Regions from separate parts of the Roseateles sp. GW821-FHT09G03 genome, predicted to be linked through region 1. Evidence: riboswitches for the same ligand, from Rfam matches in the RefSeq annotation. Region 1 holds a riboswitch; the other holds the start of a gene.
What was found. A riboswitch is a leader RNA that binds a small molecule or an ion and turns the genes downstream of it on or off. The one in region 1 is predicted to bind cobalamin.
Positions count from the first base shown of each region.

Region 1 (11,629 bases):
GCGCTGGCGAAGTCCAAGAACATGGTCACGATCCGGGTGCTGGAGCAGCTCACGCCGGCGCGCGGGCGCGCCTGGGCGGCCAAGTTCGGCGTCGACCTCGAGAAGCAGCCGGAGAACCTGACGCTCGCGCTCGGTTCGGGCTCGGTGACGCCGCTGCAGATGGCCAGCGCCTATTCGGTCTTCGCCAACGGCGGCTACCTGCTCAAGCCGCTGCTGGTGACCAAGATCGTGGATGCGCAGAACCAGGTGCTGTTCCAGGCGGAGCCGGAAAAGCTCACCGACGACCGCCGCGCGATCAGCGAGCGCAACGCGTTCATCACCGGCTCGCTGTTGCGCGAGGTGGCGATCCGCGGCACCGCCTACAAGGCGAGCGCGTCGCTCAAGCGCTACGACCTGTACGGCAAGACCGGCACGACGAACGATGCGGTGGACGCGTGGTTCGCGGGCTTCCAGCGGCGCGTCGCGACGGTGGTCTGGATCGGCTACGACCAGCCGCGCAGCCTGGGCGCGGGCGAATCCGGCGGCGGCATCGCGCTGCCGGCGTGGATCGACTACATGCAGGTCGCGCTGAAGGACATCAAGCCCTCCGAGATCGAGCCGCCCAAGGACGGCGGGCTCGTGCAGGAGGAAGGCCCATTCGGCCCGGACTGGGTCTTCAGCGAGTACGCGGGCGACGCGGGGCTGAAGACGATCGGTCCGATGCCGCCGCCGCTGCCGGCCTCGGACGCGGCCTCGGGGCCCGCGACGGGCGCCTCGGGCGTGCCGCCGTCCTGGTGGATGGGCGGCGACCGCAGCGGCGGGCAGTGACCGATCGCCCCCGGTCAGCGATGATCACGGCGGCCACGGAACACTCGGCGACCACGATGAACTCGACGTCGAACTGACGCGGAGGAGAGACCTGCGATGAAGACCGACACCTTGTCCGGAGGCTGGCTGGCGGGCCTTCATGTCGCCGTGCTGGCCGCCCTGGCCGCCACGCTGGCCGCCCTCGCCGGCCCTGCCTCCGCGGCGGATGGCCCCGACGACGCGATCGAGCCCGACCAGCCGGGCATCGTCGAATCGAGCAGCACCGTCGGCAAAGGCCGCGCGCTGCTGGAGACGGGCCTCGGCTACCAGCGCGACAAGAGCGACGGCGTGCGCAGCCGGCTGTGGTCGACGCCGACGCTGCTGCGTTTCGGCTTCGCCGAGGACTGGGAGTTCCGCGTCGAGACCGACGGCTACCAGCGCCTGCGCGCATCGGACAGCAGCGGGACCGCCAAGGTCAGCGGCTGGGCCGACACGGCGCTCGGCGTGAAGTGGCACGTGCAGGACGGCGACGCCGAACGCAACAAGCCCGGGCTCGCGTGGCTGCTGAACGTGGACATGGACAGCGGCTCGTCCGCCTTCCGGGGTCAGGGCTTGCGTCCCTCGCTGCGACTGACGTCGGAATGGGACCTGCCGCACGACTGGTCGGCCGGCGTGATCGGCGGGCTGTACCGCGACAGCCGCGATGACGGCAAACATTTCGTCGGCGGCATCCTCGGCGCATCGCTGGGCTGGCCGATCGCGGAGGCGTGGAAGGGCTACGTCGAAGTCGCCGGCGACCAGCTCGCGTCCAACCGCAACGGCGGGCGGAGCATCTCCGCTGGCACCGGCGTCACCTGGCTTGTTGATCGCCGGCTTCAACTCGACGCGTCCATCAACCGCGGCCTGACGAAGCAGACGGCGGATTGGGTGCTGGGCGTCGGCGTGTCGATCGGCTTCTGACGCCTCGACGAGCCACGGTTCGTTCCCGACGACGTCGAGATGACGTACAAAGCCGGCTGTCCCGACAGCATCGATTGACACCATGCGCCTCGCTCTCCGAATCGCCGCCTTGTCGCTGGTGATCAGCGCCCTGCCCTCGGCCTGGGCCGATCCCGCGAGCGGCACCTTCACCGCCTCGCGCGCCTGCGAGGCCTTCCAGTCCTTCAGGAAGAGCACCAACCCGGACGGCGCGAAGCTGTCGCCGGGCACGGGCTACACGATCCTGGAGTCGCACAACGCGGGCTGGACGCGCGTGCAGGTGCCCGGTGCGCGACCGCCGGAGCGCTGGGTGCAGAACGACTGCGGCGCGGCCGCGGGCGGTGCCGCGCCGTCGACCTCGACCGCCACATCACCCGGCGCCCGCGCGCCATCGGGTGACACCGCCACGGCGGCCACCGGCCAGGGCATGTGCAAGACGCCGGACCAGTACGACAGCTTCGTGCTGGCGATGTCGTGGCAGCCCGGCTTCTGCGAATGGACGGCGGGTGGCCGGCGCGGCAAGCCCGAATGCGAGGCCATGGAGGACGGCAAGCTTACGGTGACCAACCTGACGCTGCACGGCCTGTGGCCCAACCGGCAGCAATGCGGGATCAGCTACGGCGACTGTGGCAATGCGCCGCTGAGCCTGTCGAAGGAGACGGTCTCGTACATCGGCCCGTGGATGCCGAACTTCCTCTACGAAAAGGGATTCGGCGAGCACGAGTGGCGCAAGCACGGCACCTGCCAGACGACGCTGAACCCGGACGCCTACTTCCGCCGCGCGGTCGATCTGGTGAAGCAGTTCAACGATTCGGGCGTCGGCAAGTACATCCGCCAGAACATCGGCGGGGCGATCTCGCGCAAGACCTTCTACGAGAAGCTGCAGGCGGAGACCGGCAGCGACGCGTACCGCGACAGCGTGAAGCTGATGTGCTCGGGGCAGTACCTCACCGAGATCCAGGTGAAGCTGCCGCGCGACTACAAGGCCGGTGGCACGCTGAAGCAGTTGCTCGGCGATCAGCCCAGCGGCAGCGGCGGCGGCACGTGCCGCCGGGATGAGATCCGGATCGAGGCGAGCGGGCGGTGACACCGCCGGGCTCATGCCCGGCGAGGGCGCGCCCTACTGCAGCCCGATGAACGCCGCTTGTATGCTCCACGTTCAATAGAACGATGCAGGGAGTGAGGCATGGCCGCGGCCATCGAACCGTCGTCCACGACGGCCATCGGGCGTTGGGAAAGCGTCCGCCGACAGTTGGGCGAGCGCCTGTCCAGCGATCTGCTGGAAGAGGTCTCGCGGGAAGATCTGGTCGCGACCCGGCGCGCTCGCGCAAGGTGGTCCGGCCGACTCGCGCTGGCCTATCTGCTGGCCCTGCTGGTACATGGCGCCGGGCTCGCCGCAGGCGTGGCCGGCGTGCTGCTGCTGACCGGTCCCTGGACCCACGTCTTCATTCCGCTCGGCGGCGTGGCGCTCGTGCTGCTGTGCATCGCCGCCCGTCCCCGACTCCCGCGAGCGCCTGACCATCTCCTCACGCGCGAGCGTTTCCCCGCGCTCCATGCGTTGAGTGACCGGATCGCGGCCGCGCTCGGGGCGCGGCCACTGGACGGCATCGGCGTCTCCGCGGACTTCAACGCCAACTATCGCGTCGCCGGCTGGCGGCGGGAGCGTTACGTCGAGCTCGGCAGCCCGTTGATGGCGATCCTGACACCGGCCGAGCAGGTCGCCCTCCTCGCCCATGAGCTGTCGCACGGCGTGAACGGCGATCCGTTGCGCGGTCAGTTCCTCGGCCATGCGGTCGACACACTGGCGGCCTGGGGAACGGCAGCGCGTCCGCTCGACATCGGACAGCTCGGACGGGGCATGGCGGCGGGACCGATCGTGTCGCTGGTCGGACTGCCGTTCGAACTGGCGATGCTCGGCGTTTCCGAACTGCTGTTCGCGGCGGCCCGCGGCATGCTCTGGCTGGTGATGCGGGAGTCGCAACGCGCCGAATATCTCGCGGACCTGCTGGCGGCGTCGGTCGCCGGTTCGACAGCGATGCGGGGCGTCCTGGAGAAGACCTATCTGCACGAGGTTGTCGACGCCGCCGTCCGCGTGCATGCGCTGACCAAGCCGCATGACGCGATCGAGCCGGCCGTGCGATCCGCCGTCGCGGCGGTCAGCGATGCCGACCTCGACGCGCATCGCGCGGCCTCCCGATCGGGGTCCTGGCGGACGGACGCCAGTCATCCGCCGACGGCGATGCGGGTCGATCAATTGCTCCGCCGCGAGGATAGTGCGCCGACGGTCATGTTGCTGCCCGCCGAGGAACTGGCGCTGGCTGAAGAAGTCAGCCGCCTCCTTCAGATGTCGCAAACCACGCTCGTCGGGCGAAAGCTCGAAGCGATCTACGGATGAGCAGACTCTTCCCATTCTGGCTGGTGGCCTGTGCGACGGCGCTCGCAATGACATCGGCGCACGCGGGCGGAACGGACGTTCAGAAGCCGCTCCACTGCGACCGGATCTTGCGGCCGCATGCACCGATCGATGCCAACGGCCAGCGCGTGTCCGGCGACATCACGGTCGATGCGCGCTTCGTCCGCGGCCGCGTGGATACCGTCGATTTCCGGGACGGGCGGGCCGACCTGCTGCTGGCCGCGCAGTCCAAGCTGCGGGAACTGCGTTGCCAGAAGCTCGCCGAGCCGCGCACGCTGCGGATGACGCTCACCTTCTCGGGCGCCGAGCAAGACCTGTCCCCGCCCTTCAAGGACGGTGGCAACCTCGTGCAGGCCCACAACGCCTTCATCCGCGAGCACTTCCCCACGCGTGTCGATGCGCTGATCCCCCTGCCAGCGATGGATCTCGATGCCTACGGGAATATCGCCATCCTCGACGACTCGCCGGTCGAACTCGACGCGGAGGTCATGCTGTACGCCGGCAGTTTCAGGGTCAAGCTGATGTTCCTCCTCAACACCGACGGCACGGCCTCCGACTTCCTGGTCATCTCGGAGGCACCGAGCGCCTTCCACAAGCTGTGCATCGCGGCCATGAAGCGCTCCAGGTTCTCGCCGGCCACCTACGCCGGACTGCCGCTCGCCGTGATCGTGGAACGGGAGTTCGAGTTCAACTTGGAGGATGGGCTGGACATCTGAGGCCCGTGCCGCCTGGCGCCGTCGGCGCGCTTGATCGGATCGGCACCAAACCTGATCGCCGCCGCACGACCGGCGTGAGGCTTGCCCGCTAGGATCGATTCATCCCTTCCTGAGGAATCGATGTGAAGCCGAGCACCATCCAGCCGCCCGACGGCTCCGCGCTGGCCCGTGAGCTGTACATCCGCCCTGGCGTCGGTGTCGCGGCCCACGTGCTGCAGGGGCGCGGCTTGCAGATCCTGCGGATGCGCGTCGACCTGCCCGCGCTGATCCTCGTCGATCGCGGCATCAAGACCGTCAAGCCGGCTCGCGGGGCCAGCGTGCGCGCCCAGCCCCGGCAGGCGCTGCTGCTGAGCGGCAACCAGACCGTCGACTTCACGAACCTCGTCGCCGAGGGAACGCAGTACGAAGCGCGCTGGCTGCTCTTCGACGGCGAGTTGCTCGACGACGCGTACTACGCCGCCCGCGTCGCGCAGAGCGAGCGAACGGGGCCACCGCCGGCCCCGGTGCGGTTGCTGTCGAAGGTCCGGCCCGGCCTGTCCGAAGCCTTCGAGCGCGCCCGGCAGGCGCTCGCCCCGAACCCCGCGTTACCCGACGCCATCGCACGCCAGCGCGTGCTGGAGGTCATGCACTGGCTGCTGGAAGACGGCCTCGTGCTGCGATCCGCGCCCGTCGATGCCAGTGTCTCCATCAGCGTGCGCGCGTTGATCGCCGGACGGTTGGACGAGGACTGGACGACCGCACGCGTCGCCGGCGCGATGGCGATGTCCGAAGCCACGCTGCGACGCCGGCTCGCCGCCGAAGGCGCCTCGATGACGGCCTTAATCGTCGACGCCCGCATGGCCTCCGCGCTGACCTTGCTCCAGGCGACCACGCAGCCCGTTTCGGAGATCGCGCGCGCCGTGGGCTACGACTCGCCTTCCCGCTTCGCCGTGCGCTTCCGCGAGCGCTTCGGCTTCGCGCCCACGTCCGTCCGCGGACACGAGCGCGCGGATTGACTCAAGCACTTCAACGCCCTCATCGGAACGACATGATCACCGTCCATCACCTCGGCCATTCCCAATCGGAACGCATCTTGTGGCTCTGCGAGGAGCTCGGCATTCCCTATGACATCAAGCGCTACACCCGCGATGCGGTGACACGGCTATCCCCGCCCGAACTCAAGGCGCTGCATCCGCTCGGCGCCGCGCCGCTGATCGAGGACGGCGGCCTGCTGCTGGCCGAGTCGGCGGCGATCGTCGAGTACCTCATCGCGAAACACGGTAGTGGCCGTTTGAAGCCCGGCCCCGATCACCCGGACTTCGCACCGTTCCTGTACTGGTTCCACTTCGCCAACGGCAATCTGCAGCCGGTGATGCTGCGACGCATGACGCTGGGACGCGCATTGCCGGCCGACCATCCGGTCCTGACGGCGACGCAGGAGCGCCTCGACAAGGTGCTGGCGCTCGTCGAAGCGCGGCTCGGCCAAGCGCCCTACTTCGCCGGCGACGACTTCAGCGCGGCGGACATCATGAGCGTCTTCTCGCTCACGACGATGCGGTTGTTCATGCCGGTCGATCTGGCGCCGTATCCAAACATCCGTCACTATCTCCAGCGCATCGGTCAAAGGCCCGCCTACCAACGGGCCATGACGACCGGTGACCCGGCACTGACGCCACTGCTGACCTGATCCTGCGCTCGCTCAATCCCAACTCTTCGCCGAATTGACGATGATCACGACGGCGAAGAACGTGCCGATCGGGAAGGCGAACAGCAGCGGCAGCGCGACCAGGATGCTAGGACCTCGCGCCCACTTCCGGGTGCGCATCGCCGCGCGGGACAGCAGGAGATGGCCCGCCCCGAAAGCAAAGATGACGGCGGCCCCCACGGCCGCGCCGACATCCAGCGCGCCCTGGCGCCCGAACACCAGCCCCAGCGTGAACAGCAACGCCAGGATCAGATAGAGCACTCCCACGACCTTGTGCGCGCCAGCGACACGGCCACTCGGATGCGGCCCGCTCCAACCACGCGATGACGAGCTGTCGGATTCGACGGCAATGGACATATTCCCTCCCTGTTGAAAAACCTTCCTGAGCGCTCCCGTTCCTCGGAAGTCGCCCGGGCCGGCCCATGGGCCGGCGTGGCGCTCAGCGCTTCTTGACGACCACGCTCCCGACCGAGTACCCCGCCCCGAACGAGCAGATCACTCCCAGGTCGCCCTGCTTGAGGTTGGCGCGGTGCTCGTGGAACGCGATCACCGAGCCGGCGGATGCCGTGTTCGCATACGTGTCCAGGATCAGCGGCGCGATCTCGGCGCCGGCTTCGCCGCCGACCAGCTTCTTGATCACCAGCTGGTTCATGCCCAGGTTGGCCTGGTGCAGCCAGTAGCGGCTGACGTCGTTCGGCTGGATGTGCAGCGCGGCCAGGTGGTGCTCGATGTGCGCCGCGGCGATGGGCACCACTTCCTTGAAGACCTTGCGGCCCTCCTGGCGGAAGGTCTTGTCGCGCCCGTCGGGATCGCTGTCCTCGGCCTTGTTCATGAAGCCGAAGTTGTTGCGGATGTTGTTGGAGAACTGCGTCGCCAGCTTGGTGCCCAGGATCTCCCACTGCTCCGTCGCCGTCGCCAGGTCGGCGCGCTCGACGACGATCGCCGTGCACACGTCGCCGAAGATGAAGTGGCAGTCCCGGTCCTTCCATTCCAGGTGCGCGGACGTGATCTCCGGATTCACGATCAGCACGCACTTGGACGCGCCCGAGCGCACCGCGTTGTACGCCTGCTCCAGCGCGAAGGTCGCCGACGAACACGCCACGTTCATGTCGAAGCCGTAGCCGCCCGCGCCCAGCGCCTGCTGGATCTCCACCGCCATCGCCGGGTACGCGCGCTGCATGTTCGCCGCCGAGCAGAACACCGCGTCCACGTCCTCGGGCTTCTTCCCGGCCGCCGCCAGCGCCTTGCGCGACGCGTCGACGGCGATCTCCGCCATCAGCGACAGCTGGTCGTCCGCGCGTTCCGCGAAGCGCGGGTACATGCGCGTCGGGTCCAGCACGCCTTCCTTCTCGATCACGTAGCGCTGCTTGATGCCCGAGGCCTTCTCGATGAACTCCACGTTCGAATGCACCAGCGCCTCGCGCGTGCCGGCGGCGATGGCCTCGGCATGCTCGGCGTTCTGCAGGTCCACGTAGCGGTTGAACGAGTCCACCAGCTCGGCGTTGGTGATGACGTGCGGGGGCTGGTAGAGCCCGGTGCCGCTGATGACGACGGAATGCATGTGGCTTGTCTTCTGATGTCGCCCGTTGCAGGGCCAAGGGGGCGAAGTTTAGCGAACTGCGCCCAAAAGCCCCCGGACGATGCATGCTGCACCGCAGCGTGGCGACGGCTCCCTGCAGCACGCGTAGAATGGGTCACCGGGCCCAAATTTTGGGACCCGGTATTTTTTTGGCCGGGTCCCAAGTCAAGCGCTCGCAGCCCAGGGCGTGCACTGCATCAACGCAGCCCGACTTTGCGACTTTGGACCATGGAAATCTTTGACTACGACAACATCCTGCTGCTGCCGCGCAAGTGCCGCGTGAACAGCCGCAGCGAGTGCGACACTTCCGTCGAGTTCGGCCCCCGCCGCTTCAAGCTGCCGGCGGTGCCCGCGAACATGAAGACGGTCGTCGACGAGTCCATCACCGAATGGCTGGCCGCCAACGGCTACTTCTACGTGATGCACCGCTTCGACCTCGATGCCGTCGCCTTCGCCCGCACGATGCGCGACAAGGGCCTGCTGGTCTCCATCAGCGCCGGCGTCAAGGAGGCGGACTACGCGATCATCGACCGCCTGGCCGCTGAAGGCCTCGGCGCCGACTACATCACCATCGACATCGCCCACGGCCACGCCGACGCCGTGCAGCGCATGATCGCCCACATCAAGCACAAGCTGCCGGACACCTTCGTCATCGCCGGCAACGTCGGCACGCCCGAAGGCGTCATCGACCTGGAGAACTGGGGCGCCGACGCGACCAAGGTCGGCATCGGACCGGGCAAGGTCTGCATCACGCGGCTGAAGACCGGTTTCGGCACCGGCGGCTGGCAGCTCTCGGCGCTGAAGTGGTGTGCCCGCGTGGCCACGAAGCCCATCATTGCCGACGGTGGCATCCGCCATCACGGCGACATCGCCAAGAGCGTGCGCTTCGGGGCATCGATGGTAATGATCGGCTCGCTCTTCGCGGGTCATGAGGAATCGCCGGGCAACACCGTCGAGGTCGATGGCAAGCGCTACAAGGAGTACTACGGCTCCGCGTCCGACTTCAACAAGGGCGAGTACAAGCACGTCGAAGGCAAGCGCATCCTCGAGCCCGTGAAGGGTCATCTGGCCGACACGCTGCGCGAGATGGAGGAGGACCTGCAGAGCTCGATCTCCTACGCCGGCGGCCGCGCCCTCGGCGATCTGCGCAAGGTGAACTACGTGGTCCTCGGCGGAGAAAACGCCGGCGAGCACCTGTTCATGTAAGGCAGCCCGGTATCATCCGGCCCGTTGGTGCTCGCGCCCGGCTCCCTGCCGGCGCAGTTCAACGGGAATCAGGAGGGGCCGCACCCGCACGGTCGTGGCCCCAACCTGAGCTGCCCCCGCAACGGTAAGCGGAAGGCGCGTTCTTGAAGCGCGCGGCTCGTGTCTGAAACCACTGGACGGTCGTCCGGGAAGGCAACACGGGTTCATTCTTCCGACAGCCCGGATACCGGCCAACAGGCGGATCGTCGCCGTCCTTCCAGGAGGATGGCGCGTCCATTCCGCATGCGGCCGCGGGGAAGCGGCCGTCTGCCGCTGCTTTTCCGATTCCGACATGCAAGCCTCTTCTCCCCGCGCCGCGCTGCGCGCCGTCGCCCGTGCTTCGGCGACCGCGCTGGTCGCCCTGCCCGCCCTGTCCATCGTCGCGTCGAGCGCCTTCGCGCAGACCTCCCTCGATCCCGTCGTCGTCATCGGCACGCGCGAACCGCAAGCCTTGAGCAAGAGCGTGGCGGACATCGTCCTGATCGACCGCGACACCTTGCGCGACAGCGGCGCCGCCAGCGTCGAAGAGGTCCTGCGCCGCTACGCCGGCCTGCAGATCCTGCAGAACGGCGGTCCCGGACAGACCGCCGGCTACCTGCTGCGCGGCACCAACACCAACAGCACCGTCGTCATGATCGACGGCCTGCGCATCGGCTCCGCGACGCTGGGCCAAGCGGCCTTCGAAGCCTTGAGCCTCGACCAGATCGAGCGCATCGAAGTGCTGCGCGGACCCGCTTCGGGCCTGTACGGCTCGGACGCCGTCGGCGGCGTGATCCAGATCTTCACCCGCCGCGGCCAGGGCCCGCTGAACATCACCAGCGGCGTCGCCGTCGGCGAATACAACGCCCGCAAGGCCGACTTCGCGCTGAGCGGCGCGCAGGCCGGCTTCGACTACGCGGCCAGCATCGGCCGCGAGACCAGCGACGGCGTGTCGGCGATCCGCCCGAACGACATCAACGGCTACTACAACCCGGACCGCGACGGCTTCCGCCGCACGGCGGCCACGGCGCGCCTGGGCTTCACGCCCGCGGAGGGCCACCGCATCGGCGTGAGCGCCTCGCAGAACAAGCTCAACGCGCAATACGACAGCGCCAACTTCGGCGGCCCGCCGGACTTCCTGGCCGATCCGACGCCCGACTTCCGCAACCACCTCACGACACGCGTCGTCAGCGCCGATTACCGCGGCACGCTCTCGCCGATCTGGACCACCACCGCGCAGGTGACGCACGGCATCGACGACTCGCGCGCCGGCGCGCCGGATCCGCTGCCGTTCAAGACGACCCGCGATCAGGCCACCTGGCAGAACGCCCTGCGCCTGGCGCCGGACCAGCAACTGCTGCTCGCCTACGAGCGGCTGTCGGAGAAGGCCGACGGCGTCGTCACCGAGACGCTCAAGCGCCACAACAACGCCTACATCGCGGGCTACACGGGCCAGTTCGGCGCGACCTCGCTGCAGGCCAACCTGCGGCGCGACGACAGCTCCGCCTACGGCGGCTTCACGACCGGCACGCTGGGCGCGAGCTACGCGCTCACCGAGACGCTCAAGGTGCGCGCGCTCGCCGGCACCAGCTTCCGCGCGCCGACCTTCAACGACCTGTACTACCCGTTCTACGGTCGTCCGGACATCCAGCCCGAACGCGGCCGCAGCATCGAGCTGGGCGTGAACTGGCGCTCCGGCGCGAGCAGCGCCTCGGCCACGGTGTACCGCAACAAGGTCCGCGACCTGATCGTCTACAACCCCGATCCCACCGGCACCGAGTGCCCGGCAGGCTTCTTCGGCTGCGCGGACAACATCGGCCACGCCAAGCTGCAGGGCGCAACGCTGAGCGGCACGCATCGCTTCGGCAACCTGAGCCTGGCCGCGACGGTCGACTTCCTCGACGCGCGCAATGTCGAGACGGGCGCTCGCCTGCCGCGTCGCGCGGCGCATCAGGAGAGCGTCTCCGCCGATTACGACACCGGCGTGTGGAGCATCGGGGCATCGCTGACGGAAGTCGGCGCGCGGCCCGATGTCGGCGCCCAGCTCGGCGCCTACGCGGTGACGGACCTGCGCGCGACCTGGCGCTTCCTGCCGCAGTGGCGCCTGGAGGCCAAGGTGCTCAACGTCGCAGACCGCGACGTGCAGCCGGTCTACACGTACCAGGGTCTGGGCCGTCAGGCCTGGGTCGGGGTGCGGTACGACATGAAGGGCTTCTGAGCCCTTCGACGCCGATCGGGGTCGCGCGGCG
Region 1 covers NZ_JBWKOK010000001.1:1,583,764-1,595,392, forward strand. Annotated here, with positions in the region: gene AC07OZ_RS07090 (penicillin-binding protein 1A) at 1-807, shown strand, start outside; gene AC07OZ_RS07095 (transporter) at 904-1,746, shown strand; gene AC07OZ_RS07100 (ribonuclease T2 family protein) at 1,829-2,851, shown strand; gene AC07OZ_RS07105 (M48 family metalloprotease) at 2,951-4,159, shown strand; gene AC07OZ_RS07110 (energy transducer TonB) at 4,156-4,893, shown strand; gene AC07OZ_RS07115 (helix-turn-helix transcriptional regulator) at 5,016-5,888, shown strand; gene AC07OZ_RS07120 (glutathione S-transferase family protein) at 5,921-6,559, shown strand; gene AC07OZ_RS07125 (hypothetical protein) at 6,572-6,934, opposite strand; gene AC07OZ_RS07130 (beta-ketoacyl-ACP synthase III) at 7,017-8,138, opposite strand; gene AC07OZ_RS07135 (GMP reductase) at 8,385-9,362, shown strand; cobalamin riboswitch at 9,371-9,611, shown strand; gene AC07OZ_RS07140 (TonB-dependent receptor domain-containing protein) at 9,694-11,598, shown strand.

Region 2 (11,629 bases), on a different contig from region 1:
CGCGTCCGTAGCGTGGGATGCCCCTTCCGGGGTGGCATCTCCCCCCAAAGAAGGCCCCGCTTGCGGGGCCTTCTGCTTTTCAGCTCGACACTGATAATCGCGCCCCATGATTCGTCTCTTTGTCGGCCTGGGCAATCCCGGCCCTGAATACGAGGACACCCGCCACAACGCCGGGTTCTGGTGGATCGATGCGCTGGCGCGCGGCCTGAAGGTCACGCCGCAACTCGACGTCAAGTACTCCGGCCTGGTCGCGCGCGTCAACGACGCACCGGGCGCCTCGGGTCCGATCTGGCTGCTGCAGCCGATGACCTACATGAACCTCTCGGGCAAGTCGGTGGCGGCGCTGGCGCGCTTCTTCAAGATCGCGCCGGAAGAGATCCTCGCCATCCACGACGAGCTCGAGATCGCACCCGGCGAGCACAAGCTCAAGCAGGGCGGCGGCAATGCCGGCCACAACGGCCTGAAGGACATGCAGGCCCAACTGGGCAGCGGGAACTTCTGGCGCCTGCGCCTGGGCATCGGCCATCCGGGCCACCGCGACGAGGTCGCCGGCTACGTGCTGCGCAAGCCGCCACTGGCGGAGCGCCAGGCGGTCGAGGACAGCATCGGCAAGTCGCTCGAGGCCTTCAAGCTGATGACCGGCGGCGACATGGCCAAGGCCGTGGCGTTGCTGCACGCCAAGCCGCCGCGTCCCAAGCCGCCCAGACCCGCCAACCTGCCACCCAAGCCCGGCGCCGCAGGCGCCGTGCCGACGGCTGGCGCCCCGCTTGCCGCCACCGGAACTGCCGCGACCCCCGCGACGGCACTCGCGGCCACCCCTGCCCCTGCTGTTCCCACTGCCCCACCCCCTATCCCCGGAGACTGACATGCCCGCGCGCGCCGCCCTGATCCTGACGACTGCTGTTCTGGTCCTCAAGCTTGGCGCGGCGAACGCGCAGGAGGTCCCCAAGGCGCCCCCGCAGCAGGAAAAGACCTTCGGCTTCTACCGCTGCGGCCCGGAGGGTCAGGACTTGCGCAGCACCCCCTGCCCTGACGGGCAAGGCCGCACGGCCGAGGTGCCGAAGGACCAGGTCGATCCCAAGGAGACCGATGCCGCGCGCAAGCGCACGGCCGCCGAGACGCGCGACCTGGCCGCACGCGAGCGGGAGCGCGAACGCCAGGCCGCCAAGACGCCGCCCAAGGCCGCCGGCATCGACGGCCGCCTGCCGGGGCAGCGCGCGACGAAACCAGCGAAACCCGCGGATCCGAAGAAGCCCAAGCCCAAGGATCCCAAGAAGCCGCCGAAGAAGAAGCCCAAGGTGCCCACGTCGCCTGACGGCGCATTGCAGCCCAGGCCCACGACGGGCGCCGACGCCACGACGCCCACACCTCGTTAGAATGCGCGCCGTTGGTGCTCGCGCGGACATTGCGTCCGTGCAGTTAAACGGGAATCAGGAAGCGGTCGCATCCCCGATGCGCGAACCAACCTGAGCTGTCCCCGCAACGGTAAGTGGCCGCCGGCCGCGCGCCCGGGATCCTGACGAAGGAACACCGGGCGGCAGCCGGCACTGCCTGTCCCCACGTCCACTGGCGCGTCCGCGCTGGGAAGGACACAGGCAGCGGCCACCAGCCCGGATACCGGCCAACAGGTGGCGTCTCCAGCCGATCGCGCGACGCGTCCTTCGTGAGCATTCACCAGGACGACTCGACGACGAGCGGGCGATGCCGTTTCTCAGAGGCCCTGCGGGTGAGCAGGCGTCTGAACTCCGTCGTTGGTCCGTTCCTCATGCTTCCGTTCGTTTCGCGCGCGCGCGCTGGTGCCCGCTCGCTGTCCGTCCTCACCCCGATGGCGCTCGCCTCATCGCAGCTCCTGACGCTCCTGGCCTTCTCCCCGGCCGCGTCCGCGCAGTCCTCCCCTGCCCCTTCCCCCGCATCTTCTTCTGCTTCCCCCGCAGGCTCCCCCGCGAGCCGGCTCGACGAAGTCACCGTCACCGGCACGCGCAGCCCGATGAAGCTGTCCGACGTCGCCGCCGACCTCACCGTCATCAACCGCGACACCATCGAGCGCCAGGGCTTCGGCAACATCGCCACGCTGCTGCGCAACGTGGCGGGCCTGCAGATGACCAGCAACGGCGGACCGGGCAACACGACCTCCGTCTTCGTGCGCGGTGCCGAGACCCGCCACACCGTGGTCCTCATCGACGGCGTGCGCGTGGACGGCCAGTCCTCCGGCGGCGCCAGCTGGCAGAACCTCCCGGTCTCGCAGATCGAGCGCATCGAGGTCCTCAAGGGCCCGGCCAGCGCCCTGTACGGTTCCGACGCCATCGGCGGCGTGGTGCAGATCTTCACGCGCAAGGGGGCGGGCCGCACGCAGCTGGACCTCGGCATCGGCGGCGGCAACCTCGGCCAGGTGAAGGCCGACGTCGGCATCAGCGGCGGCACGGCGGACTTCGACTACGCCGGCTCGCTCGCGCTCGACCGTGGCACCGGCTTCAACGCCTACCTGAACACGACGGCCAAGAGCTACAACCCCGACGCCGACGGCTGGCGCAACTACAGCGGCAGCCTGCGCCTGGGCGGCCGCGTGGCCGAAGGCCAGCGCCTGGAGTTCCTCGGCCTGAAGAGCCGCAGCAACGCCGGCTACGACGCCGGCAAGAACGCCGACGACCGCGGCGTCACCGAGACGCTGGCGGGCAAGCTGAGCCTGAATTCCACCTGGTCCTCCGCGCTGTCCACCCAGCTCTCGGCGGGCCAGTCCGAAGAGAACTACGAGACCAAGCCCAGCTCGCCCTACCTCACGAAGACCCGCATCCGCAGCGCCTCGCTGCAGGGCTTCTACCGGATCAACGAGCAGCACCAGCTCAACGGCCTGCTGGAGCGCCGCGAGGATCGCCTGGTCAACACCGACCTCGTCGGCGGCGGCAAGGGCACCCGCGACCAGAACGCGGTCGGCCTGAGCTACCTCGGCACGTTGGGCGCCTTCAGCCTGCAGGCCCACGGCCGGCATGACGACGACAGCGAATTTGGCGGCATCGACACCGGCAGCCTCGCGGCGGGCTTCAAGCTCGGCGGCGGCTGGCGCGTCACGGCCTCGGCCGGCAACGCCTTCCGCGCGCCCACGCTGTACCAGCGCGGCAGCGTCTACGGTCCCGACACCAGCAAGGGATTCGAGGAACTGCGGCCCGAGCGCGCGCAGAACCGCGAAGCCGGCCTGGCCTGGGGCCAAGGCGACTTCGACTTCGCGGTCACGACCTTCCACAACCGCGTCACCGACCTGATCGCCTTCGGCGCGGCCGGCAGCTGCCGCTCGACGACCGGCTGCTACAGCAACGTCGCCCGGGCGCTGCTCAAGGGCACCAGCCTCAAGGGCGGCGCGCAGCTGGGACCCGTGAACCTGAGCGCCACGGCGGACTTCCTGGATCCCACCGACGCCAACAGCGGCCGCCAACTGCAGCGCCGCGCCAAGCGTTTCGGCACGCTGCGCGCGGAAACCTCGGTGCAGGCCTGGACGCTGGGCGCCAGCGTGGTCGGCTCCGGCCAACGCTTCGACGACGCGGCCAACAAGATCCGGCTGGGCGGCTACGGCCTGCTCAACCTGGACGCGCAGTACGCCTTCGCGAAGGACTGGCGTCTGCAGTTGAATGTCGACAACGCCTTCAACCGCGATTACCAGACGGCGAATTTCTACCAGCAGGCACCGCGCACCTGGTTCGTCACGCTGCGTTATTCCCCGTCGCTGTGATCCGAGGCTGCAGGCCCTGGCGGTAAGGTCTGCACTTCAGCATTCGATGCCGGGCCCTCTCTGCCCGGCTTTCACTGGAGGTTCCGGATGTCCGCTCATCACCTGATCGTCGGCGGCCAGCGCAGCGGCAAGTCGCGCCACGCGGAGCGCCTCGCGCTGCGCTGGGCGCGCACGCCGGGGCACCGCGTCACCGTCGTCGCGACCGCCGAGGCCCATGACGACGAGATGCGCGACCGCATCGCCCGCCATCGCGCCGACCGGCCGGCGGGCTTCGACACCCTCGAGGCACCGCTGCATCTGTGCGAGGCCTTGCGGGCCGCGTCGTCGCCGCAGCGCCTGGTCGTCGTCGATTGCCTGACCCTGTGGTTGACGAACTGGCTGATGCCGATGGACGGCGCACCGCGACTCGAGGACTGGCGCACCGAATGCGCCGACCTCCAGCGCCTGCTGCCGCAACTGGCGTCGCCGGTGGTCTTCGTGTCCAACGAGGTCGGCTGGGGCGTGATGCCGATGGGGCGCGAGGTGCGCGCCTACGTGGATGAACTCGGCTGGCTCAACCAGCTCGTCGCGCGGCAGTGCGCCCAGCTCACCCTGATGGTGGCGGGACAGCCATGGACACGACCGGTCGAGGACCTGGACGGCGCGAGCCACAGCGCCCATGGCGCGAACGAAGCGAACGAAGCGAACGAGGAGAGCAACGGATGAAGTCGATGGGACGCTGGATGCGAGGCGCGATCGGACTCACGCGACAGGCCGCCGTGGGCGGCGTGCTGCTGGGAATGATCGCGACGCACGCGATGAACGCGGTCGCCGCGCCGATCACGCTGAAGGACGACCGCGGCCACACCGTGACGCTGCCCGAGGTGCCGCGGCGCATCGTCAGCCTGCTGCCCTCGCTGACCGAGACCATCTGCGAGCTCGGCGACTGCGCGAAGGTCGTCGGCGTCGACCGTTTCTCCAACTTCCCGGTGAGCGTGCAGAAGCTGCCGCGCCTGGGCGGTCTCGACGACACCAGCATCGAGGCGCTGGTGGCGCTCAAGCCGGACGTCGTCGTCCTGGGCGTCTCCGCGCGCGTCATCGACCGGCTCGAAGGCCTGGGCCTGAAGGTCGTCGCGCTGGAGCCCAAGAGCATGAACGACGTCCAGCGCGTGCTGGGCAAGATGGGGCAGATCCTCGGCAAGGAGGACGACGCGCGCCGGCTGTGGAACCGCATCGACGGCCACATCGCGCAGAGCGCCGCCACACTGCCGCCCGGCGCCCGCGGCCTCAGCGTCTACTACGAGGTCGACGCCGGCCCCTACGGCGCGGGCACCGCGTCCTTCATGGGCGAGATCCTGACGCGGCTCGGCGCGAAGAACATCATCCCGGCCGAGCTCGGCCCCTTCCCCAAGCTCAACCCTGAATTCATCGTCCGCGCCGACCCGCAGGTCATCATGGTCGGCCAGCGCAACGCCGCGGGACTACCGCAGCGCCCGGGCTGGCCCGCGATCCGCGCGGTGAAGAACCAGCGCCTCTGCGTCTGGATCCCGTCGGAGTCCGACGTGCTCGTGCGGCCCGGACCGCGCATGTCGGAAGCGGCCGCGCTGATGGCGCGCTGCCTGCGCGAAGCGGCCGCCGGTCCCGTGCCGCTGCCCACGGTCCCCTTCAACGCGCCGCCGGGGGGCATGCGCTGATGCGCGCGTCCTCCCTGCTCTCCGCCAAGACCGCGGCGCAGCTGACGGCGCTGCTGCTGCTCGGCGCCGTGCTGCTGGCACTGGGCCTGGCCATCGGCAGCATGGGCTGGAGCCCGTGGACCGAGGGCGGCGACACGATGCGCATGATCCTCTGGGACATCCGCGCGCCGCGCTCCATCGGCGCGTGGCTCGCGGGCGCGCTGCTGGCGCTGGCCGGCGCCATCGCGCAGGGCCTCTTCCGCAATCCGCTCGCCGATCCCTATCTGCTGGGCTGCTCCGCGGGCGCTTCGCTCGGCGTCGCGGCGCTGCTCTTCGTCATGGGCGTCTCGCCGGCGGCGGCGGCACTCGCGCTGCGCGTCGGCATGACCGGTGCGGCCTTCGCCGGCGCGATCGGTGCAGTGCTGCTCACGCTCGTGCTCGCGCGCGGCGTCACGCAGAGCCTGCGCCTGCTGCTCGCGGGCGTCGTCGTCGGCGTCGTGCTGGGCTCCGGCTCCGCGCTGCTGACGCTGATGAACCCCGACATCCTGCGGGCGATGCAGGCCTTCATGCTCGGCAGCACCGGCTACGTCGGCTGGAGCGCGGTGCAGGTCATGGTCGTCGCGATGGCGCTGTGCCTGCTGGTCGCGCTGGGCTGCAGCCGCACGCTCGATGCGCTGACGCTGGGCGAGGACACCGCGCGCTCGCTCGGACAGCGGCTCACGCTGATCCGCCTGCTGCTCATCGCCGCGCTCTCGCTCGCGACCGGCGCGGCGGTCGCGCAATGCGGCCTCATCGCCTTCGTCGGACTGGTCGCGCCGCACCTCGTGCGCAGCTGGGGACCGACGACCCATGGCGCGCTGCTGCTGCTCTCGGCGCTCACCGGCGGTGCGCTGCTGCTTGCCGCCGACATCGCCGCGCGCTGGGTCATCGCGCCGCAGGAACTGCCGGTGGGCATCATCACCGCGCTGCTCGGCGGCAGCTACCTGCTCTGGCTGATGCATAGACGCAAGGCGCATTTCGGCGGCATGGGAGGTTCGCGATGAGCGCCGCCCGATTCGATGAAGCCGGCCGCTCGGCGGTGGATGGCCAGGTCGACGGCGACCTCGACGGCGGAGACATCGGCACGCGTCACGTCGATCTCGGCCACGTGCCGTCGCTGCGCATCGATCTGAAGTCGCTGTCCTTGAGCCATCGGCCGGTGCTGCACGCCTTGACGCTGGCGCTCGCGCCGCGCGCATGGACGGCGATCGTCGGGCCGAACGGCGCTGGCAAGTCGACGCTGCTGCGCGCGATCGCAGGGCTGCTGCCCTTCGACGGCACCTTGACCCTCGACGACAAGCCGTGGACCGCGTGGCCAGCGAAGCACCGCGCGCGACAGATTGCCTGGCTCGGTCAGAACGAAGCGGCCTCGGAGGACCTCACCGCCTACGACATCGCCATGCTGGGCCGCCTGCCGCATCAGCCGTGGCTGGCGCCGGCGAGCGCCGCCGATCACTCGGCGGTCGAGCATGCGATGCGCCAGACGCAGAGCTGGGAATGGAAGGACCGCGCGCTGGGCAGCTTGTCCGGCGGCGAGCGGCAGCGCGTTCTGCTGGCACGCGCCTTGGCCGTGCGTGCCGGCGTGCTGCTGATGGACGAGCCCCTGGCTCACCTGGATCCACCGCATCAGAGCGATTGGGCGCGCATCGTGCGCGAGCGCGTCGCCGCGGGCGGAGCGGTCGTCAGCGTCCTTCATGAGCTCAACGTCGCGCTGCAGGCGGACACGCTCGTCGTGATGGACGGCGGCCGCATCGTCCACGAAGGCGCGCCGCACGAGCCGGCGACGCACGACGCGCTGCAACGCGTCTTCCACGGGCGACTGCTGATCCTGCAGGTGCGGGGCCGCTGGATCGCGCTCAACGAATGAGCGCCGCCGACATGCATGTCGACGCCGTCGGCGTCACCACCACCATCACCAACGCCCGATTGATCCTGCTCCTCTCACGATGACTGCCTGCCCTGCCTTCCTGATCAGCGCTCCGGCTTCCGGCCAGGGCAAGACGAGCGTGACCGCCGCGATGGCGCGTGCGGCGCGCCGACGCGGGCTGCGCGTGCGTGTCTTCAAGACCGGTCCGGACTATCTCGACCCGATGGTGCTGGAGCGCGCGAGCGGTCACACCGTCTACCAGCTCGACCTGTTCATGGGGGGCGAGGCGCACTGCAGGCAACTGCTTGCGAGGGCGGCGGAGAACGCGGACCTGATCTTGGTCGAAGGCGTGATGGGGCTCTTCGACGGCAAGCCGAGCAGTGCGGATCTGGCCGCGACCTTCGGGCTGCCGGTGATCGTGGTGCTGGATGCATCGGCGATGGCGCAGACCTTTGCGGCGTTGGCGACGGGGCTGGCGCGATTCCGCGATGACATTCAAGTGGCTGGCGTGATTGCCAATCGTGTGGGCAGTGATGCGCACGCGCGCATGGTGGCCGAAGGGCTGCCGGACGATCTTCCATTGATTGCCGCGTTGAAGCGTGACGTGGCGCTTTCACTCCCTGAACGGCACTTGGGACTGGTGCAGGCTCTTGAGCTACCGGAGATCGACCAGCAGCTGGATGCCTGGGCGGATGCGTGGGAGGCTGGCTCGGTCAATGACTTCTTCCAGAGCGGATCGGAGACGGGAGGCCGGGGGCCCCTTTTCGTAACTCAAGGAGGGAATTTGCTTGCCGGCAGGCAAGCAAAGGAGGGAGATGGAGAAAAGGGGCCCCCGGCCTCCCGTCTCGGGCTCGGTCTCCCGCAGGGTCCGTCGCTGAAAGGCAAGCGGATCGCGGTCGCGAACGACGCGTGTTTCTCCTTCATCTACCCGGCGAATCTCGACCTGCTGCGCGACCTGGGCGCGGATGTGCGCGAGTTCAGTCCGATCGCGGGCGAGGATCTTCCCGAGTGCGACGCCTTGTGGCTGCCTGGCGGTTATCCGGAGCTGCATGCCGAGACGCTCCTAGAACATCCGCGCTTCTTCGGTGCGCTGGCGTCGCACCTGGAAGCTGCGAAGCCGCTGCTCGCCGAATGCGGCGGCATGCTGGTGCTGCTCGACGAGCTGAGCGATGCCGACGGCGTGGCGCATGCGATGGCGGCGCAGATGCCGGGCCGCGCGGCCATGCAGAAGCGGCTGGCCGCGCTGGGGCTGCAGACGATCGCCTGGCCTGAGGGCGAGCTCCGAGGCCACACCTTCCACTACTCCGCGATGGAGACGCCGCTGTCTCCGATCGCCACGGCCACCAATCCGAACGCCGGCCGCGCCGCCGAGCGTCTCTATGCCTTCGGCTCGCTGCGCGCGAGCTACGTCCACCACTACTTCCCGTCGAACCCGGACGCCATCTCGGCGTTCTTCGGCGGCACCGATTCTTCTTCCAAGCCCTGAGCCCCACGACCATGTTCCTCGAATCCGGATTCGCCCACATCGCGCAGGCCCTGTTGTGGCCGGTGCTGATCCTTGTTGCCCTCGGCTTCGTCTATTCGTTGTGGACGGCGGGCGCCACGGTGATGGAGGCCGTGCAGCGGCGTCAGCCGGGCTATCGCCAGTTGAAGGTGCACGCGACCAGCAACCTGGAGACGCTGGAGCTCCAGATCGTCCGCAGCCTGGAGGCGCCGCGCCTGCTGGGCCGTGTCGCGCCGCTGCTGGGGCTGATCGCCACGATGGTGCCGCTCGGCCCGGCGCTGCAGAGCGTCGCCGCCGGCCAGGGCCAGGCCGCGCTGGCGGTCTTCAGCTCGGCGTTCTCGGGCGTGGTGCTCGCTCTGGCCGCGGCGGCGATCGCGCTGGTCGTGTATTCGATCCGCCGTCGCTGGCTGCTGGCGGAACTGCTCGCCATCAAGACCGAACAGGGCTGGGCATGAGCGCCGGCCGCCGCCTCTCCATCCTCGCCGAGGAGGATGACGATCCGATGCTGTCCGCCGTGAACCTGGTGGACGTGTTCCTTGTGCTGGTCGTCGCGCTGCTGACGGCGGTCGCGTTGCAGCAGCAGTCGCACGCGGACGAGACGGTGATCCGCAATCCCGGCCAGCCGGGCATGGAGATCATCGTGCGCAAGGACGGCCAGGAGATCAAGTACCGCGGCAACGGCGGCAACGCCGAAGGCCAGGGCGAACGCGCCGGCGTCGCGTACAAGATGAAGGACGGCTCCATCATCTACGTGCCCGAGGCCGGGGAAGCGCCCAAGCCATGAGGATCGCGTCCCTGATGGTTCGCGGCCTGACGGTCGCGGCCCTGGCGCTGTGCGCGCCGCTCGTGGCGATCGCCGCGACGACCGCGACCGCCGCGAATGCGGTGAACAAGGCCAACACGGCATCGCGCGTGCTGTTCCTCAGCGTCGACATCACGCCCGCCGCCAAGCATGCGCTGCTGGAGCGCGAGGGCAAGGCCGTCGGCTTCGACGTGCGCCAGATCGAGTACCCGCTGCGCGGCGCGCCGGTCGACAAGGATCCGGCGCTGGATCGCGCGTTGCGCGAGGCGGACCTCGTCTGGATCGACATCCCGCATGCGACGGCGGAAGCACGCTTGCATCAGATCGTCGACGCCGCGCTGCAGCGCGCCGCCCTGCCCGCCCAGCGCGTGCTGTGGATTCCCGCGGGCGAGCCCGCGGCGAGCGATCGCAGCCTGCGCGGTTATCTGCAGGCCGGCGGTCCGGTCAACACGCGCGCGGCGTTCGCGATCGCACGGGCGCAACTCGATGGGAAGCACGCGCCGGACCTCGGCCCTCCGCAGCTGATCCCTCAGCGCGGCATCCACTACCCCGGCGCTCCGAAGCTCTTCGCCGACGCGGCGGAGTTCCGCGCCTGGGCCGCGCAACAAGGACTGCGCGGCGAGCCCGTCGCGATCCTGCTCCACCGCTATCACTTCGTCCAAGGCAACACCGAGTGGCTGGACCGCTGGCTCGCGATGTTCCGCAAGCAGGGGCTGCTCGCGTACGCCGCGTTCAGTGGGCTGCTCAGCGACAAGCCGCTGTCGGAATTGCTCGAGCGCGACGGCCAGGTGCAGGCACGCGTGATCGTCAATCACAGCCTGCTGCCGCAAGGCGCAACGCTGCAACCGACCTTCGAGCGCTGGGGCGTACCGGTGCTGCAGACGCAGCCCTATCGCCAGGATCAAGCCTCGGTGTGGGAAGGCAGCGAGACCGGTCTGGCGCAGGCCGACATCCCGTTCTACTTCGCGCAGCCGGAGGCGGCCGGACTCATCGACCCGGTCGTCGTCGTCGCGCATCCGAAGCGCGGCGAGCCAGAGCTCATCGAGCGTCAGGCCGCCAGCGTCGCCGGCAAGGCCGCGCGCTGGGTCGCGCTCCAGACCAAGGCGAACGCCGACAAGCGCCTCGTCGCCTTCGTCTACAACTACCCGCCGGGCGGGAGCAACTTCGGCGCCTCGTTCCTCAACGTGCCACGCAGCCTCGCGCGCGTCAGCACCGGCCTGAAGGACGCGGGCTACGGCGTGACGCCGATGGCCGAGGCCGACTGGATCTCCGGACTGAAACCGATGCTGTCGGCGTATTACCCGGGCACGGATCTGCAGGCGCTGCTCGATGCCGACGAGGCCGAGGCCTTCCCGCTCGCCCGCTACACCGCCTGGTTCGACGCGCTGCCCAAGGCCGTGCGCGATCCCATCGTCGCGCGCTGGGGCACGCCGGCCAGCAGCCGCTACGTGCTGCGCGTGCGCGGCGAGTCCGTCTTCGTCATCCCGCGGCTGAAGCTGGGCGCGCTCACCGTGCTGCCGCAGCCGCCGCGCGAGGAAACGCTGCGCAACGGGCAGGACCCGTTCATGCATCGCAGCAAGACGCCGCTGTCGCACCACTACCTCGCCACCTACCTGTGGGCGCGGCAGGCCGACGCCATCATCCACTTCGGCACCCACGGCACGCAGGAATGGGCGCCGGGCAAGATCCGCGGGCCCGATGTGATGGACCCCGTGTGGCTGCCGCTCGGCGACACGCCGGTGATCTATCCGTACATCGTCGACAACCTCGGCGAGGCGCTCACCGCCAAGCGCCGCGGCCGCGCGCTGATGGTGAGCCACCGCACGCCGAGCTTCGCGCCAGCCGGGTTCAACGCGCAGATGGCCCACATGCATGAGCTGATGCACGAGTGGGAAACCGTCGATCCCGGTCCGACGCGACAAGGGCTGGAGCGGCAGATGATCCAGCAGTTCGTCGAGCACAACCTGCATCGCGACCTGGGATGGAGCGCCGAGCAGATCGCCGCGAACTTCAGCGGGTATCTGGAGCTGCTGCATCCGTATCT
Region 2 covers NZ_JBWKOK010000011.1:87,140-98,768, reverse strand. Annotated here, with positions in the region: gene pth (aminoacyl-tRNA hydrolase) at 107-865, shown strand; gene AC07OZ_RS28175 (hypothetical protein) at 867-1,376, shown strand; cobalamin riboswitch at 1,372-1,640, shown strand; gene AC07OZ_RS28170 (TonB-dependent receptor domain-containing protein) at 1,766-3,721, shown strand; gene cobU (bifunctional adenosylcobinamide kinase/adenosylcobinamide-phosphate guanylyltransferase) at 3,809-4,426, shown strand; gene AC07OZ_RS28160 (ABC transporter substrate-binding protein) at 4,432-5,394, shown strand; gene AC07OZ_RS28155 (FecCD family ABC transporter permease) at 5,394-6,416, shown strand; gene AC07OZ_RS28150 (ABC transporter ATP-binding protein) at 6,413-7,279, shown strand; gene AC07OZ_RS28145 (cobyrinic acid a,c-diamide synthase CobB) at 7,359-8,765, shown strand; gene AC07OZ_RS28140 (hypothetical protein) at 8,777-9,238, shown strand; gene AC07OZ_RS28135 (DUF2149 domain-containing protein) at 9,235-9,567, shown strand; gene cobN (cobaltochelatase subunit CobN) at 9,564-11,629, shown strand, end outside.
Region 2: linked by a shared signal. The riboswitch ahead of AC07OZ_RS28170 (TonB-dependent receptor domain-containing protein) and the one ahead of AC07OZ_RS07140 (TonB-dependent receptor domain-containing protein) in region 1 are both predicted to bind cobalamin.